One region of the Glutamicibacter sp. genome, then DNA from elsewhere that is predicted to be linked to it. Evidence: riboswitches for the same ligand, from Rfam matches in the RefSeq annotation. Region 1 holds a riboswitch; each other region holds the start of a gene.
What was found. A riboswitch is a leader RNA that binds a small molecule or an ion and turns the genes downstream of it on or off. The one in region 1 is predicted to bind S-adenosylmethionine.
Positions count from the first base shown of each region.

Region 2: it holds a riboswitch for S-adenosylmethionine, as region 1 does, so the genes downstream of both, ACRDT3_RS11020 (hypothetical protein) here and ACRDT3_RS08555 (acyl-CoA dehydrogenase family protein) in region 1, are expected to answer to the same signal.
Region 3: it holds a riboswitch for S-adenosylmethionine, as region 1 does, so the genes downstream of both, ACRDT3_RS03015 (bifunctional o-acetylhomoserine/o-acetylserine sulfhydrylase) here and ACRDT3_RS08555 (acyl-CoA dehydrogenase family protein) in region 1, are expected to answer to the same signal.
Region 4: it holds a riboswitch for S-adenosylmethionine, as region 1 does, so the genes downstream of both, ACRDT3_RS15985 (acyl-CoA dehydrogenase family protein) here and ACRDT3_RS08555 (acyl-CoA dehydrogenase family protein) in region 1, are expected to answer to the same signal.

Region 1 covers NZ_JBOGEG010000010.1:67,578-70,920, reverse strand. The annotation lists gene ACRDT3_RS08565 (GntP family permease) at 1-1,091, shown strand, start outside; gene ACRDT3_RS08560 (SdpI family protein) at 1,185-1,541, opposite strand; SAM riboswitch class I at 1,815-1,905, shown strand; gene ACRDT3_RS08555 (acyl-CoA dehydrogenase family protein) at 1,955-3,181, shown strand; gene ACRDT3_RS08550 (acyl-CoA dehydrogenase family protein) at 3,208-3,343, shown strand, end outside.
Region 2 covers NZ_JBOGEG010000016.1:54,008-57,350, reverse strand. The annotation lists gene ACRDT3_RS11030 (LOG family protein) at 1-141, shown strand, start outside; gene ACRDT3_RS11025 (VIT1/CCC1 transporter family protein) at 205-1,308, opposite strand; gene ACRDT3_RS11020 (hypothetical protein) at 1,364-1,630, opposite strand; SAM riboswitch class IV at 1,647-1,760, opposite strand; gene ACRDT3_RS11015 (DinB family protein) at 1,828-2,415, opposite strand; gene ACRDT3_RS11010 (helix-turn-helix domain-containing protein) at 2,552-3,118, shown strand; gene ACRDT3_RS11005 (hypothetical protein) at 3,255-3,343, shown strand, end outside.
Region 3 covers NZ_JBOGEG010000002.1:199,255-202,597, forward strand. The annotation lists gene ACRDT3_RS03000 (CPBP family intramembrane glutamic endopeptidase) at 16-798, shown strand; gene ACRDT3_RS03005 (GNAT family acetyltransferase) at 817-1,233, shown strand; gene ACRDT3_RS03010 (VOC family protein) at 1,295-1,939, opposite strand; SAM riboswitch class IV at 2,112-2,231, shown strand; gene ACRDT3_RS03015 (bifunctional o-acetylhomoserine/o-acetylserine sulfhydrylase) at 2,324-3,343, shown strand, end outside.
Region 4 covers NZ_JBOGEG010000035.1:34,973-38,315, reverse strand. The annotation lists gene ACRDT3_RS15990 (LLM class flavin-dependent oxidoreductase) at 1-802, opposite strand, end outside; gene ACRDT3_RS15985 (acyl-CoA dehydrogenase family protein) at 860-2,191, opposite strand; SAM riboswitch class I at 2,207-2,298, opposite strand; SAM riboswitch class I at 2,566-2,668, shown strand; gene ACRDT3_RS15980 (ABC transporter ATP-binding protein) at 2,674-3,343, shown strand, end outside.

The DNA of each region.
Region 1 (3,343 bases):
AGGTTCTGGGGACACGATTCCCCAACCTGACCCTGTCGATCATCGGCTACATCGTTTCCATTCCGGTTTTCTGCGACTCGGGATACGTGGTCCTCAACTCCCTTCGCAAAGCCATCACCTTGCGTACCGGCGTCTCGGCGCTGGCGACTTCCATCGCGCTGATGACCGGCCTGTATGCCACCCACACGATGGTGCCGCCAACTCCGGGCCCGTTGGCTGCTGCAGAAAGCATCGGCATTGCCGAGAATCTGGGTTTGATCATTGCAGTCGGACTGCCAGTTGCCGCGATCTCGGCCCTTGCAGGCTTGGCCTACGCCAGCCGGTTCAACAAGTCCAAGTGGACCCCGCTGCCAAGCGACGACGAGCATGACATCGCCGAACTCGACTACGAGCAGCTGCGTGCAAGCTTCGGCAAATTGCCTAGCCCGGCGATGGCATTCATGCCGATCGTTGTTCCCCTGGTACTGATCTGTGCCGCCTCCATTGCAAAGCTGCCATCGCACCCTATTGGCGAGGGAACGGCACTTGAGATCCTTTCCTTCCTTGGTACTCCGGTTATCGCGCTGATCTTCGGCCTGTTTGCCGCGACCTTCCTGTTGCGCGGTGGCAACAAGCTGTCGGTCTTCAATGAGCAGATGAATGAAGCGGTGCGCACCGCCGCTCCGATCTTGCTGATCACAGGCGCCGGCGCTGGCTTCGGCGCGGTACTGGCCGCTTCGGACCTGACCACGATCCTTTCCGATTCACTCAGCGGACTGGGCTTGGGCCTGGCCGTGCCATTCTTGATCGCTGCTGCGCTGAAGTCCGCGCAGGGCTCGTCCACCGTTTCAATGGTGACCACTTCTGCTCTGGTCGCCCCGATGCTCGGTTCGCTTGGCTTGGATTCGCAGCTGGGCATGGTGCTTACCGTGCTGGCTGTCGGTGCCGGTGCAATGGTTGTTTCGCATGCAAACGACTCGTACTTCTGGGTTGTTTCGCAACTCAGCCGGATTCCGGTCATCACCGCGTACAAGACCTTGAGCGTGGCGACCGCCATCCAGGGCACCGCGGCATTTGTGACCGTACTGATCCTCGGATCCGTGCTGCTGTAGCAGCATGCCCACCGCGCAAGAAACGGATCGCACCATCGGTTGATGGGGCGATCCGTTTCTTTAAGCAGTATTGGAGTGGCTACGGCGGGCAGCCTAGATGCTGCGCGCAGCCTTATTCGCGTGAGAAGCCGAAACTATCAGCAGGGTGATGACCGCGAGGTAGCCGGCACCGGTCGCGGCGAAGGAGAGAGCCAATTGGCCCAATGCGCCGAGAACTGCGGCGATGGCCAGCGCCGCCCAGCCAGCCCACGAGGCAGCGGCAACCAGCGGAGCAGCCTGCTGATGCCCGGCAAGCCATGCATCGTCGCTGGCCAAGGTGTGGCGCGTCCTGATGCCGATCGCCGCATTGCGAGCAAGCTTGCGGTCCCGCGCCATCGGCGCGAGAAATCCTGCCACCAAAGTTATGATCAGCAACCCGAAAATGAACGCAATGACACTTACTGGATCCACTTGCCGTCCGTTCTGCGAGGCCTTCTTGAAAAGCCATTCTATCAATCGCGCTTTTAACCAATCGTCCCAAGGGAGCTGACCATCCGCGCTCGCAAAAAGCGCCGTGGACTTGGGTTTCGGATAGGCAGTGACGTAATAAGAAGGTCATATGAAGCACATCCGCCGGGGTTTGGACATGTCCGATGGGTCGAAGATGACGTAGTTTGTCCTTCGGTTCCTCCGTATGACAAAACCCTTTCCACACCCTGTCCGAGGATGCTTGACTCAGAGCACAACCCATCCAGAGCGGCTGAGAGACCTGGCTCCGAGACGCCGCAGCAAGCCTGTATTCCACAGGTAGTGCTACCGCCAGGATCGATGGATCCGCAGACTTTCTGCGTCCTTCGGAACCCGCAACTGACAGGGAGAAGAAGATGACTGTACTGAGCACCGAACTGCCGAGAGTTCCCTACACCGGGAACGCCGACAACGCCGAACTGGCCAACTGGCGCGCAGTGGCCGAACAATTGGCAAGCAACCTGGCCGCAGACGCGCTGGATCGCGACCGCAAGAACGAGCAGCCTTTCGCCGAAGTACGGCAGCTGCGCGAAGCAGGACTGCTGAACCTGCTGGTCCCCGCAGAATTCGGGGGAGCAGGAGCCCATTGGGAAACAGCCTTCGAAGTAGTGCGCATCCTTGCCGCGGCCGATGGCTCCATCTCGCAGCTGCTGGCATACCACTACATCAACCAGTCCGGCATCGCGTTCTACGCACCGGTTGAATCCCAAGCTGCCTGGTGGAAGCGAACCGTGCAGGGCGGCTGGCTTTGGGGCGACTCGGTGAACCCCGTTGACCCTGATTTGCGGCTCACTGCGGACGGCGATGGCTACCGGCTGAATGGGGTCAAGCGTTTCTCCACGGGTTCCGGCGTCGGCGAGGTCATTGTCATCAATGCCCTGGTGGAGGGCGGCGACTATGATGGCCAGATTCTTGCGTTCGTCTTGCCACGGGATATCGAGGGCCTGGAAATCGTTGATGACTGGGACTACCTGGGCCAGCGGCTCAGCGCCTCGAATTCCCTGAACTACCACAACGTGCGGCTTGAAGCCGGAGACTTGCTCGGATTCGTCACCGATGAGCCGGTCTCCACCTTGCTCACCCCAGGCATCCAGCTGGCGTTTGCCAACTTCTACCTAGGGATCGCCGAAGGTGCATTGGCCCGCGGCAAGCAGATCTTGCTGGGCCGCAAGAATGCCTGGCTGTTCTCGCAGGCAGAGACCTACTCGCAGGATCCGATTTTCCAGCGCACCGTCGGAGAGCTCAAGGCGCGCACCGCCGCGGTGGCGGCGTTGGCCGAGAAGCTGGGACGCAAATTCGATGCACTGCTGTCCAAGGGCGCGCACGTCACCCAGGCTGAGCGTGCGGCGCTGGCCGTGGACATCGCCGAAGCGAAGGTGGTCTCCACGGAGGTTGGCGTTGAAGTAGCCAACCGGATTTTCGAAGTCACCGGCTCATCGTCAACCGCGAATTCCGTGGGCTTGGACCTGTACTGGCGAAATGTGCGCACCCACTCGCTGCACGACCCAGTGGACTACAAGAAAATCGAGGTCGGCGCCTACTTCTTGCGCGGGGAATCTCAGCCGCTCTCGCTCTACACCTAAACCAGAACCACCGATAGGAACAACAGATGACCGTACTTGCTGCTGGTAATCGACTGAGCCAGCTCAAAGCCCGTTTCGCCCCGATCCTCGAACAGATCGCAGCCAGCGCCGCCGAACGCGACCGCACCGGCGAATTGCCCTACCAGGCGGTCGCGGACCTGG
Region 2 (3,343 bases), on a different contig from region 1:
TGGCCGCTGCTTCAGGCCTTGGCCAAGGAACGTGTCATGGAGCAGAAGATTGCTCTGGTGGAAACCGCCGAAGAAGCGATGGCGTTCATCCAGTCCATGGAAACCCTGCGCCGGCGTACTCGGCGGCCGGAGGACAGCTAGATCACGGCATGGAAAATGCCGGTACAGTCAAAGCTGTACCGGCATTCGGTTCGTACCGGCCGACTAGCTGATGCTGACGTCGAAGATCAGGCCCAAGCAGTAGGTTATGGCCGCTGCGCCCCAGCCGATGGCTAGCTGGCGCAGGCCGCGTTTGAGTGGGGAGGCCCCGGAGAGCAGGCCCACGATCCCGCCGGTGATCATCAGGGCCAAGCCCACCAGGACTACCGAGACGATGATCGCGGTCATGCCGGACAGGCCAAGGACATATGGCAGGATCGGCACCACAGCGCCGGAAGCGAAGAGGATGAACGAGGTGGCCGCCGCGCCGGTGGCCGACCCCAGTTCCTGGTGCTCCTTCTCAAGTTCTTCGCCGCGGCCTTCGGGGTTCAACGAGAAGTCGGGGTTGCAATCGCAGGTGAACAGGCCCATGCGTTCTGCGGCCCGGTGCTCGGCATCTTCATCGCTCATGCCGCGGGCCTTATAGATCAGCAGCAGCTCGTTGGCGTCCAGATCAAGGTTCGGGGCCGCGGTCAGCGTGACCTGGGTTGGACGTGAAGCGGTCAGCAGCTCGCGCTGGGAACGCACCGAAACATATTCGCCAGCTGCCATTGACAGTGCACCGGCCAGCAATCCGGCAACACCGGAGAACAGCACGAAAGTCGCTGAAACACCGGTCGCGCCGATACCCATGATCAGCGCCAGATTGGAAACCAGCCCGTCGTTGGCGCCGAAGACCGCAGCACGGAAGTTGCCCGAAAGGCGCGCCCGGCCTGCTGTAGCTAGTGCGCGCACGACTTCTTCGTGGACCTGTTCGTCGGCCGCCATCTGCGCGGTGGCGTCCTTGTCGTCGCGGTAGGGCGAACTGCTCTCGGAGCGCTGGGTCATAGCCAGGACGAAGACCGAACCGAAATGCAATGCCAGGAAACGCAGCATCGTGCGCCGCAGCGACGGGCGGACTTCCTTGACATGTTCGCCGAGCAGGACGCGCCAGTGGGATTCGTGGCGCGCTTCCGCCTCTGCCAGGCCCAGCAGGATTTGCCGTTCCTGCCCGCTTTTCTTTTCCGCCAGGGCCCGGTAGATGGAGCCTTCGGCGACTTCATCAGCGAGATACTTGCGCCATCGCTGGATCTGCGCTTTGGTAGGTTCGGTTGCTGAGTGCTGTGACATCGCGAAGATGACTCTCCTGGAACGTGGAGTTTCCCAATGAAACCCGTGGATCGGATCAACTACCCAGTTTAGTCAGGGCTCCTGCACTTGGGAATTTGGCAAGACTAAAAGCAAATCGCTTGCCCGCAGGATCTCCGGCTACCGGCACCACCAGCAGCAATTCAGAAGTGGCCGGATCGAAGGTCGGACGGCGGGCACAACGAGCAATGAGCCGTTCAAGCCTGAGTGGATCTGCAACGTAGCGGGTGCGCCAGCGGCCTTCGGCCTTGAACTGCACCTGGCCGGTCTGGCGGTCGATGACGGGCAGAATCGGATATGCCATGGGAGGTCAACTCTCTTGCGAGCTCTTGCCCGTGCACCTGTTGATGCGCGGACCGCTTCCTCATCCGAACCACCCATGAACTTGGGGTTGGTGCGCGGCCAGTCGGAGCTTGGCGCCGCGTCTCGTGAAGCAACATTTCCGATGGTACCGCCGCCGGTCGGGCCCGGTGAAGTCCCAATGCGTAATATGACTGCGGGTCAGCTGCCCGGGGCAAAGGCATTGGCCAGTTGCTGCAGCTTCTCGCGTTGTTCGGCCCATTGCCCAGCGGTGTAGTCGGGCAGCAAATCCAGTTGCGCGGTCCAGCCAGCGCGGCCATCGAGCTGCTCGCGAATAATATCCAAATGCCCTGCATGCCTGGAGGTCTCGGCGAGCGCATGGATGAGCAGGTGATCCAAGGTGGTATTCCCGGCTGGCCCCCACCACGGCACCTCCACGGGGCAGTCCAGGGGCAGGGTGCTGATGGCCGCATCCGCGAAGGCGATGGCTTTCCGATAGAGGCCGATCAGCTGTTGGGCACGCATGTCTGCTGGCGGAAGGAAATCCGCGTCGGGATCATGCGGTGCTATGAACTCGCGAACGTAGCGGTCATCGGCCTTGCGCTTGAGGCAGGTGCCGAAATATTCGTATTCATTGATCGCCAGATGGTGCAGTACACCCAGAATATGGGTGCCAGTAGGGGTGAGCGGGGTGCGGGCCAGGTGCTCGGCGAGGCCTTCTGCCTTGAAGATCGCATTCTCGCGTGCGTCGTTCAGGTACCCGCAGAGCTTGTCCTTGGTGCTGTCCATGGACAGAGTCTAGTGACCGTGGTGGGTCCGCGGTAGGGGCGCCGTGTGTTTACCATTGGTAAACTTGCCCCGCAGGCCTTGAAGCCAAAGTGGTTGCAGTTGTTGCTGCTGCAAAAAACGTCGATGGAGCCAAACGATGAAAACCTTGCCAGTTGAACCAACCGGTGCTGCGATCAACATCGGCGCGAGGCTGCGCGGGGTGCGCCAGACCCAGCGTATGACCATTGACCAGGTCGCCGAGCTATCTGGACTGACCAAAGGTTTCCTCTCACGTGTCGAGCGCGACCTGACCAGCCCTTCGGTTTCGACCCTTTTGCGGTTGTGCGAAGTGCTGGGCATGGAGGTCGGTACCCTCTTCGAGGTTCCAGAAACGAAACTGGTCCGACTGGAGCAGGCTCCCCGTGTCTCCCTGGGTGGTGACGGCATCACGGAGCAGTTGGTCACGCCGCGTAGTGAAAAGCGGGTGCAAATGATTCGTGCTGAGATTGCGCCCAAAGGCACCGGTGAAGCAGAACTGTATTCGGTGGATTGCGAGCTGGAAGTGCTCCACGTGATCGCTGGAAAATTCATCCTGGTATTGCCTGATCAGCGCATAGAACTCGAAGCAGGCGATACGATAACTTTCCCGGGGCGTGAACCGCATAGCTGGGAAAACGATTCTGATGAGGTAGCTGTGGTTACCTGGACGCTGATCCTCGCATAACGCCAATCCCATGCGCCTGCTGCCAGGGCGCGGCATGCGCAGTGCGGCTGCGCGTTCGTCTGCGGGGAGATAAACCGCGTATTCTAGGAACGATGCGTTGTTCCGGGCGCTCGGAACGATGAGTGATGGGAGAGGCGTGAGGACAGGCGAACCAACCGCTGCGCAAGATCAACTGCGCAGTATCAGCTGGTGGGCTTCGATACTTTTCGGCGTTCTTATTGGCAC
Region 3 (3,343 bases), on a different contig from region 1:
CAGCCAGATCAGCCTATGATCGGAAACGTGAACGCTGAACAAATTGAGCAGTCGGCAACCCGCAAGACCCTCAGGCTCGAGATCGTCTTGGTTCTTGCCCTGTCTTTGGGGCAAAGCGCGGTCTACTCGCTGCTGAGCTTTGCCGATAAAGTCACCCGGGCACCGCTGCGCGAGCAGACTACATCGCTGAATAACCCGCTGAGCACCCGCGAATTCTTTGATTTCTCCTACCAGCTGCTGGACATCTTCTTTGCCTTGGTGCCCGTCGTGCTGGCGCTCTATCTGATGAAGCGCACGACCGGACGAACCATCCGGGACATCGGCTTCGACATGCGCAATCCGGGCAAGGACGCATTGCTCGGGGCGGGGATGTTCCTGGCCATGGGCCTGGGGACGCTGGGCGTCTATGCCGCCGGACGGGCACTGGGTGTCACCACAGCACTGTCAGCAGCGAATCTGGGCGATTATTGGTGGAGCGTCCCCGTGCTGCTGCTGTCGGCTGTGCGCCATGCAGTGCTCGAAGAAGTGCTGATGCTTGGATTCCTGTTCACCTATGCCAGGAAACTGCAGTTGGGCCTGTGGAGCACCATTATTGGTTCCGCCATGATCCGAGGCAGCTACCACCTCTACCAGGGCGTGGGGCCGATGATCGGCAATATGCTCATGGGCATCGTCTTCGGCTGGGTGTACCAGAAATACGGGCGGGTGATGCCGCTGGTCATCGCGCACTTCCTGCTCGACGCCATCGGCTTCGTCGGATACGCCCTGGTCGGGCCCGCCATCGGAATCGGCCAGTAACGCCGATAGGCTGAGCCAATGCAGATTACCGTGCTGAGCGAGAAGTACCTCCGCCAAGCAGTTGAATTGTGGGAAGCCACTGGGCTGACCCGTCCGTGGAACGATGCGCTCGCCGACGCCCGTCGGGCTTTGGCCGAGCCTACTTCTACGGTGCTGGCCATCGTTGAGAACGATCGGCTCGTGGCTACTGCGATGGCTGGCCATGACGGGCACCGGGGCTGGCTCTACTATGTTGCGGTGGATCCATGCAGGCAGGGCAGCGGTCTGGGAAGGGCCCTGGTGGAGGCTGCGGTCATGTGGCTGCGGGATCGTGGCGTGCCCAAGGTGCAGCTCATGGTCCGCGGGGAAAACTCTGCCGTCATCGACTTCTATGAACGCCTGGGTTTCGAAGACCAGCAGGTCGTGGTCCTGGGAAAACGCTTGGACCGGTCTTAACGAAAAGAAAGTAGGTGGGGACGCCATTGTCCCCGCCTACTTGCATTCGCTCCAGAACGTCCTACAGCACCACGGTGCCGGACTCGGTTTCAAAGGTTACCGACATGATGCCCGGAGTGCCATTCGGCGCTTCATATTGCATGGTGACAGCGCCCAAATTGACGTTCTGCGGTTGGCCCAGCCAATCCAGCACCCGTTCACGCGAGCCGGCGATGGCGATCTGGCTGATGGCGCCGGCAGGTTCCAGCGCCTTGGAAGGATGCAGCTCCTCGGATCCTTCATCCCAGGAAATCAGGTACGGGCACTGTGGATCGGCGATCAGGCCCTTGATGCCAATTTGCTGCCAGGTCAGTTCGCGGCCATCAGGGAACTTTCGGTTGCCCGGCACTGACTTGCGGCCCAAGCGATCTTCGGCACTGGACAGATCCTCCACCGAGACGCACCAGCCCATCCAGCCGCCACCGAGCTCCGAACGGGCGCGAACTGCCTGCCCGAAGGGCGCCTTGTCGCTGGCCGGGTGGTTCAGGACTTCAACCACCTCAAGGTACTGGCCGTGCTTGAGCGGGAAGATGACATTGCGTGTTCCGAATCGTGGATGCACGCCTCCCTTGACGAATTCCAGTCCCAAGGACTCGGAGATTCTTTCAGCGGTTGGCAACAGCCCGTCCGGGCCGCATGCATAACTTACGTGATCTAGCCTCATCATGTGCCCATCATGGCAACATGTGATGCGAGTCTCTACTTAGGGTTGCCTAAGTGGACGGATGCTATCGAATACTCTGCGATGAACCTGCAGTATTCGCGAAATATGACCGATTGAGTCCACTGTCCGGCCCTGGCGTTGCAAAGATCTTCGGTTTTCGGGCAAACTGGTAGCAGGTCATGAGTCCCAGTAACAAGCCCCGGCTTACTGGGCGGCAACCCTCCAACCGCGGTGGGGTGCCCCGGGTGAAGACCTGGCCCTTGAATGCACAAGGCATCAAGGACAAGCGCGGGTTACCCCCTGGAAGTCGTCACGATACGGTGCTTCCTGTCGGTGTCTTTTCAGCGGCGTACCCCCATAGTCATGAAACGCTATTTGGAGGAAACCATGAGCAACAACTGGTCATTTGAAACCCGTCAGATCCACTCCGGCCAGACCCCGGATCCGACTACCGGAGCACGTGCTCTCCCGATTTTCCAAACCACTTCCTTCGTCTTCCCAAGCGCCCAGAGCGCTGCTGCACGTTTCGCGCTGCAGGAACTGGAACCGATCTACACCCGTATCGGCAACCCCACCACCGACGCGGTGGAAACCCGCATCGCTGACCTGGAAGGCGGCGTAGGCGCACTGCTGCTCTCTTCGGGACAGGCTGCCACCACCCTGGCCATCCTGAACTTGGCGGAAGCCGGCGACCACCTGGTTGCCAGCCCGAGCCTGTATGGCGGAACCCAGAACCTGCTCAAGCACACGCTGAAGCGCCTGGGCATTGAGGTCAGCTTCGTCTCCGACCCGGATAACCTGGACGATTGGCGTGCCGCGGTTCGCCCGAACACCAAGGCCTTCTTCGGCGAAAGCATCTCCAACCCGCGACAGGATGTCCTGAATATCGAGGGCATTTCGGAGATCGCCCACGAAGCCGGTGTGCCGCTGCTGGTGGACAACACCCTGGCCACGCCGTACCTGATCCGCCCAATCGAGTGGGGCGCGGATATCGTGATCCACTCGGCCACCAAGTTCCTTGGCGGCCACGGCAATGCCATTGCCGGTGTCATCGTGGACTCGGGCAACTTCGACTTCGCCCAGGACGCCGCACGCTTCCCGGGCTTCAACACCCCGGACGAGTCCTACAACGGCCTGGTCTTCGCCCGCGACCTGGGTGTCAACGGCATCCTAGGCGCCAATCTTGCCTACATCCTCAAGGCCCGCGTGCAGTTGCTGCGCGATTTGGGTTCCTCGGTTGCGCCATTCAACGCGTTCTTGATCGCGCAGGGTCTGGAAACCTTGTCGCTGCGCATTGAGCGCCACGGTCAGAATGCCGTTGAAGTTGCCAACTGGCTCGAAGCCCGCGAGGAAGTGCAGAAGGTCGCTTACGCAGGCCTGAAGTCTTCGCCTTGGCATGAGCGTGCG
Region 4 (3,343 bases), on a different contig from region 1:
CAGCGTCACGGATCTTGGCGACCGCTTCCTTGAGCAGGTCGCGGGTAGGGCAATTCACGAAGATCGCTTCGGCATTCGTCGCGGCGAATTCGGTGCCGCGCTTGGAGGCGCCGGCCTGGTAGATCACCGGGGTGCGCTGGGTGGACGGCTCGGTGATGGCGATGCCCGGAACCTTGAAGTACTTGCCTTCGTGCTCAATCGGGTGCACCTTGGCCGGGTCGGTGTAGACGCCGGTCTCCTTGTTGTTCTGCACCGCGTCCTCTTCCCACGAGCCCTCGAGCAGCTTGTAGACCACCTCGAGGTACTCATCGGCGTGGTTGTAGCGCTCGTCGTGCTCCATCTGGTCTTCCTGGCCCATATTGCGGGCGGCCGAGGGAAGGTAGCCGGTGACGACATTCCAGCCCACGCGGCCGTTGGTCAGGTGATCCAGGGTGGCCAAGCGGCGGGCGAAAGCGTACGGGTGCTCATAGGCGGTACCCGCGGTGACGCCGAAGCCGAGGTTCTCGGTCACCGCGGCCATGGCGGACACCAGCATCATCGGGTCGTTGACCGGCGCCTGGGCGCCGGAGCCCAGCGGGGTGACGTTGGTGCCCTTGTACACGTCGTAGGTACCCAGCACGTCGGCGAGGAACAGGCCGTCGAACTTTCCCTTTTCCAGCACCTTGGCCAGGTGCGTCCAGTAGCCCAGGGTGTTGTAGGTCGAGGCCTTGTCCTGAGGATGGCGCCACAGGCCCGGCGACTGGTGCACCACGCAGTTCATGTCGAATGCGTTGAATAGGATTTCGCGCTTGTTCTCGCTCATGGCTTTGCCCCCATAGGTCGGTAATCGTGAAAAGTTGCTGGTTTGCGTCGCAGGCCCTCAGGCCCGCTGGGTCGAGTCTTCGCCGGTGACGGACAGCCGTTGCGGCTGGACCCCATTGATCTCGTAGTCCCCGACGATGCGCGCCTTGTAGATCGCCGGGTTATGCGTGGCGATGGTGCGCGCATTGCGCCAGTGCCGGTCCAGGTTGCAGCCGCTTCTGGTGGAAGAGGCGCCCAGTGCGTCGAAGAGCTTGCTGGTCACGCCGATGACCAGTGGCTGCACCACGGTTTGCGCGCGGTTGGCGGCCAGCTCGCATACTGCGTAGCGTTCCTCGTCGTTCAGTCCCGGATCGCCCAAGGCGGCTTCAACTTCAAGGACTGCGCCGATCACCACGGAATCGGCCGCGAAGGACTCCGCGGAAACTTCGCCCACCAGCTGGAGGACCTGGGGTTCCTGGTATACCGGCACCCCAGTTCCGGTGGTGAAGATGCGCGTGCGCGCCTGCACCGCGCTGCGCAGGTCGTTCAGTGCGGCGCGGGCGATGCCGGCCTGCACGGCCATGAGCACCAGCTGGAAGATCGCCGCTTCGGAGTCATTGGTCTGCTGCGGCATGAAGCAATCCACCGGGACCTGGTGGAATTCGGTGGTACCGGTTCCGGTGAGCCCTTGGCCGAATCCATCCCAGTCGTCGAGGATCTTGACGCCGCTGCGCTGGGTGGAGACCACAGCGATCTGGCGGCCGGCGAGCTCCGGGTGGGCCACTGCAACGGTGGTCCAGTCGGCGAAAATGGTGCCGGTGCAGTAGTACTTTTCGCCGTCGATCACCCAGCGTCCATCCAAGACGCTGGCCTTGGTGTTCAAGGTGCCCAGGGCGTTGCCGCCGCGTTCGGTGTAGGCGTTGCCGATAATCTGCCCGGCAGCGATGCGAGCGACCCACTTCTTGCGCAGTTCTTCGTCATCCAGCGCCAAGACGTTCTCAACGAATGCGATATGCGCGCGCCACAGCTGGCCTACGTGGGAGTCCGCCTCGGAAAGCTCGATGAGCAAGCGGAAGACATCCACCAGCCGTGCACCATAGCCCCCGTCGGCAACGGAAAGGCGCAGCGCGCCGAAACGCTCGCGATTCAGCAGGCCTACCTGCTCGAATGGAAGCACGCGGTTAAGGTCGCGGTCCTTGGCGGTCGCGGCGATCTGCGCAAAAACGGGGCGGAAGATTTCGGCCAGCCGGTCGTACTGCTCGTCCGCGCTTGGTCCGGGGGTGATTTTCAGCAATTGCCTAGTCGGCAGCTGTTCTTCAAACTTGTCCAGGTCCAGCGCGGTGACCTGCGAAGGGTCACTGAGCTGATTGAAGTCCAGCCCGAGGGCATTGTGCGATTCACCAATAGGCATCAGGGTTCTCAATTCTTTCCATCGGTCCTGGCGGTAGCACCGTCCCGCTCTTCGGGTGGTTGCTGCGGCGTCGTGGAGCCAGATCTCTCAGCCGCTCTGGATGGGTCGTGATTCATTTGTAACGGTAATATTCCGGTGTTTCCAAGCCACGAAGTCACATTTCGCCTCAGAACCCGAAGGGCCCATCCTCAAATTTCACAGCCTACCCCCCGTCCTGCCGAAGATGAGTTGCAAAGTTTTGCCTAATGTCGACCAAACCGACCTTCAATAAAATAAATAACGAAATTTCTGGGCAATGTGACGTAGTTGTCGAAGATTTTTTCATATTACGCGAGATTTGCGTTCAAATCGTTCGACTCGTTGTAATAGATGAGTAACCATCCCGAGCGGCCGAGAGATCTGGCTCTTTGACGCCGCAGCAACCACCTTCGGAGCTCTTGCTCCGCAGGCCGGTGCTACCGCCAGGACCGATGGAGATGAACATGGCTCTTACCATTGCAGCGCCCGAGGCAGCTTCAGCCGCCTCAGCTTCAAGTGCCCTGGACGTGCAGTTCAGCAACGTGTCCCGGACCTTCACCACCAAGAAGGAAAGCCGCACCGTCCTAGCCGATATCAACCTGCGAATTCCAGCGGGCCAAGTTGTGGCAATTCTTGGAGCCAGCGGCTGCGGAAAATCCACGCTGCTGCGTTCAGTCTCGGGCTTGGACCACCCCTCTACCGGTGCCATCCGCACCGGCGCCAGCGAGGTCAACGGCATCAACGAGCTATGCGCCGTTGCTTTCCAGGAGCCCCGGCTGCTGCCATGGCGTTCGGTTCGCCAGAACATTTCACTGGGCCTGGCGCCGGGAACCGATAAGCGCTCCGGTGACGCGCTGATCGATGAATTGATCGAACTGACCGGGCTAAGCCATGCAGCCAGCCTGCGCCCGCGCGAGATCTCCGGAGGCATGGCCCAGCGTGTTTCGCTGGCTCGCGCACTGGCCCGCCGCCCGGGTGTATTGCTTCTCGATGAGCCCTTCGGCGCGCTCGATGCCCTGACCCGCTTGAAGATGCAGGACCTGCTGCTCTCGATTCACGCATCGTTCCCCACCACGGTACTCATGGTGACCCATGATGTGGACGAGGCCTTGACCTTGGCTGACCGCGTGATCG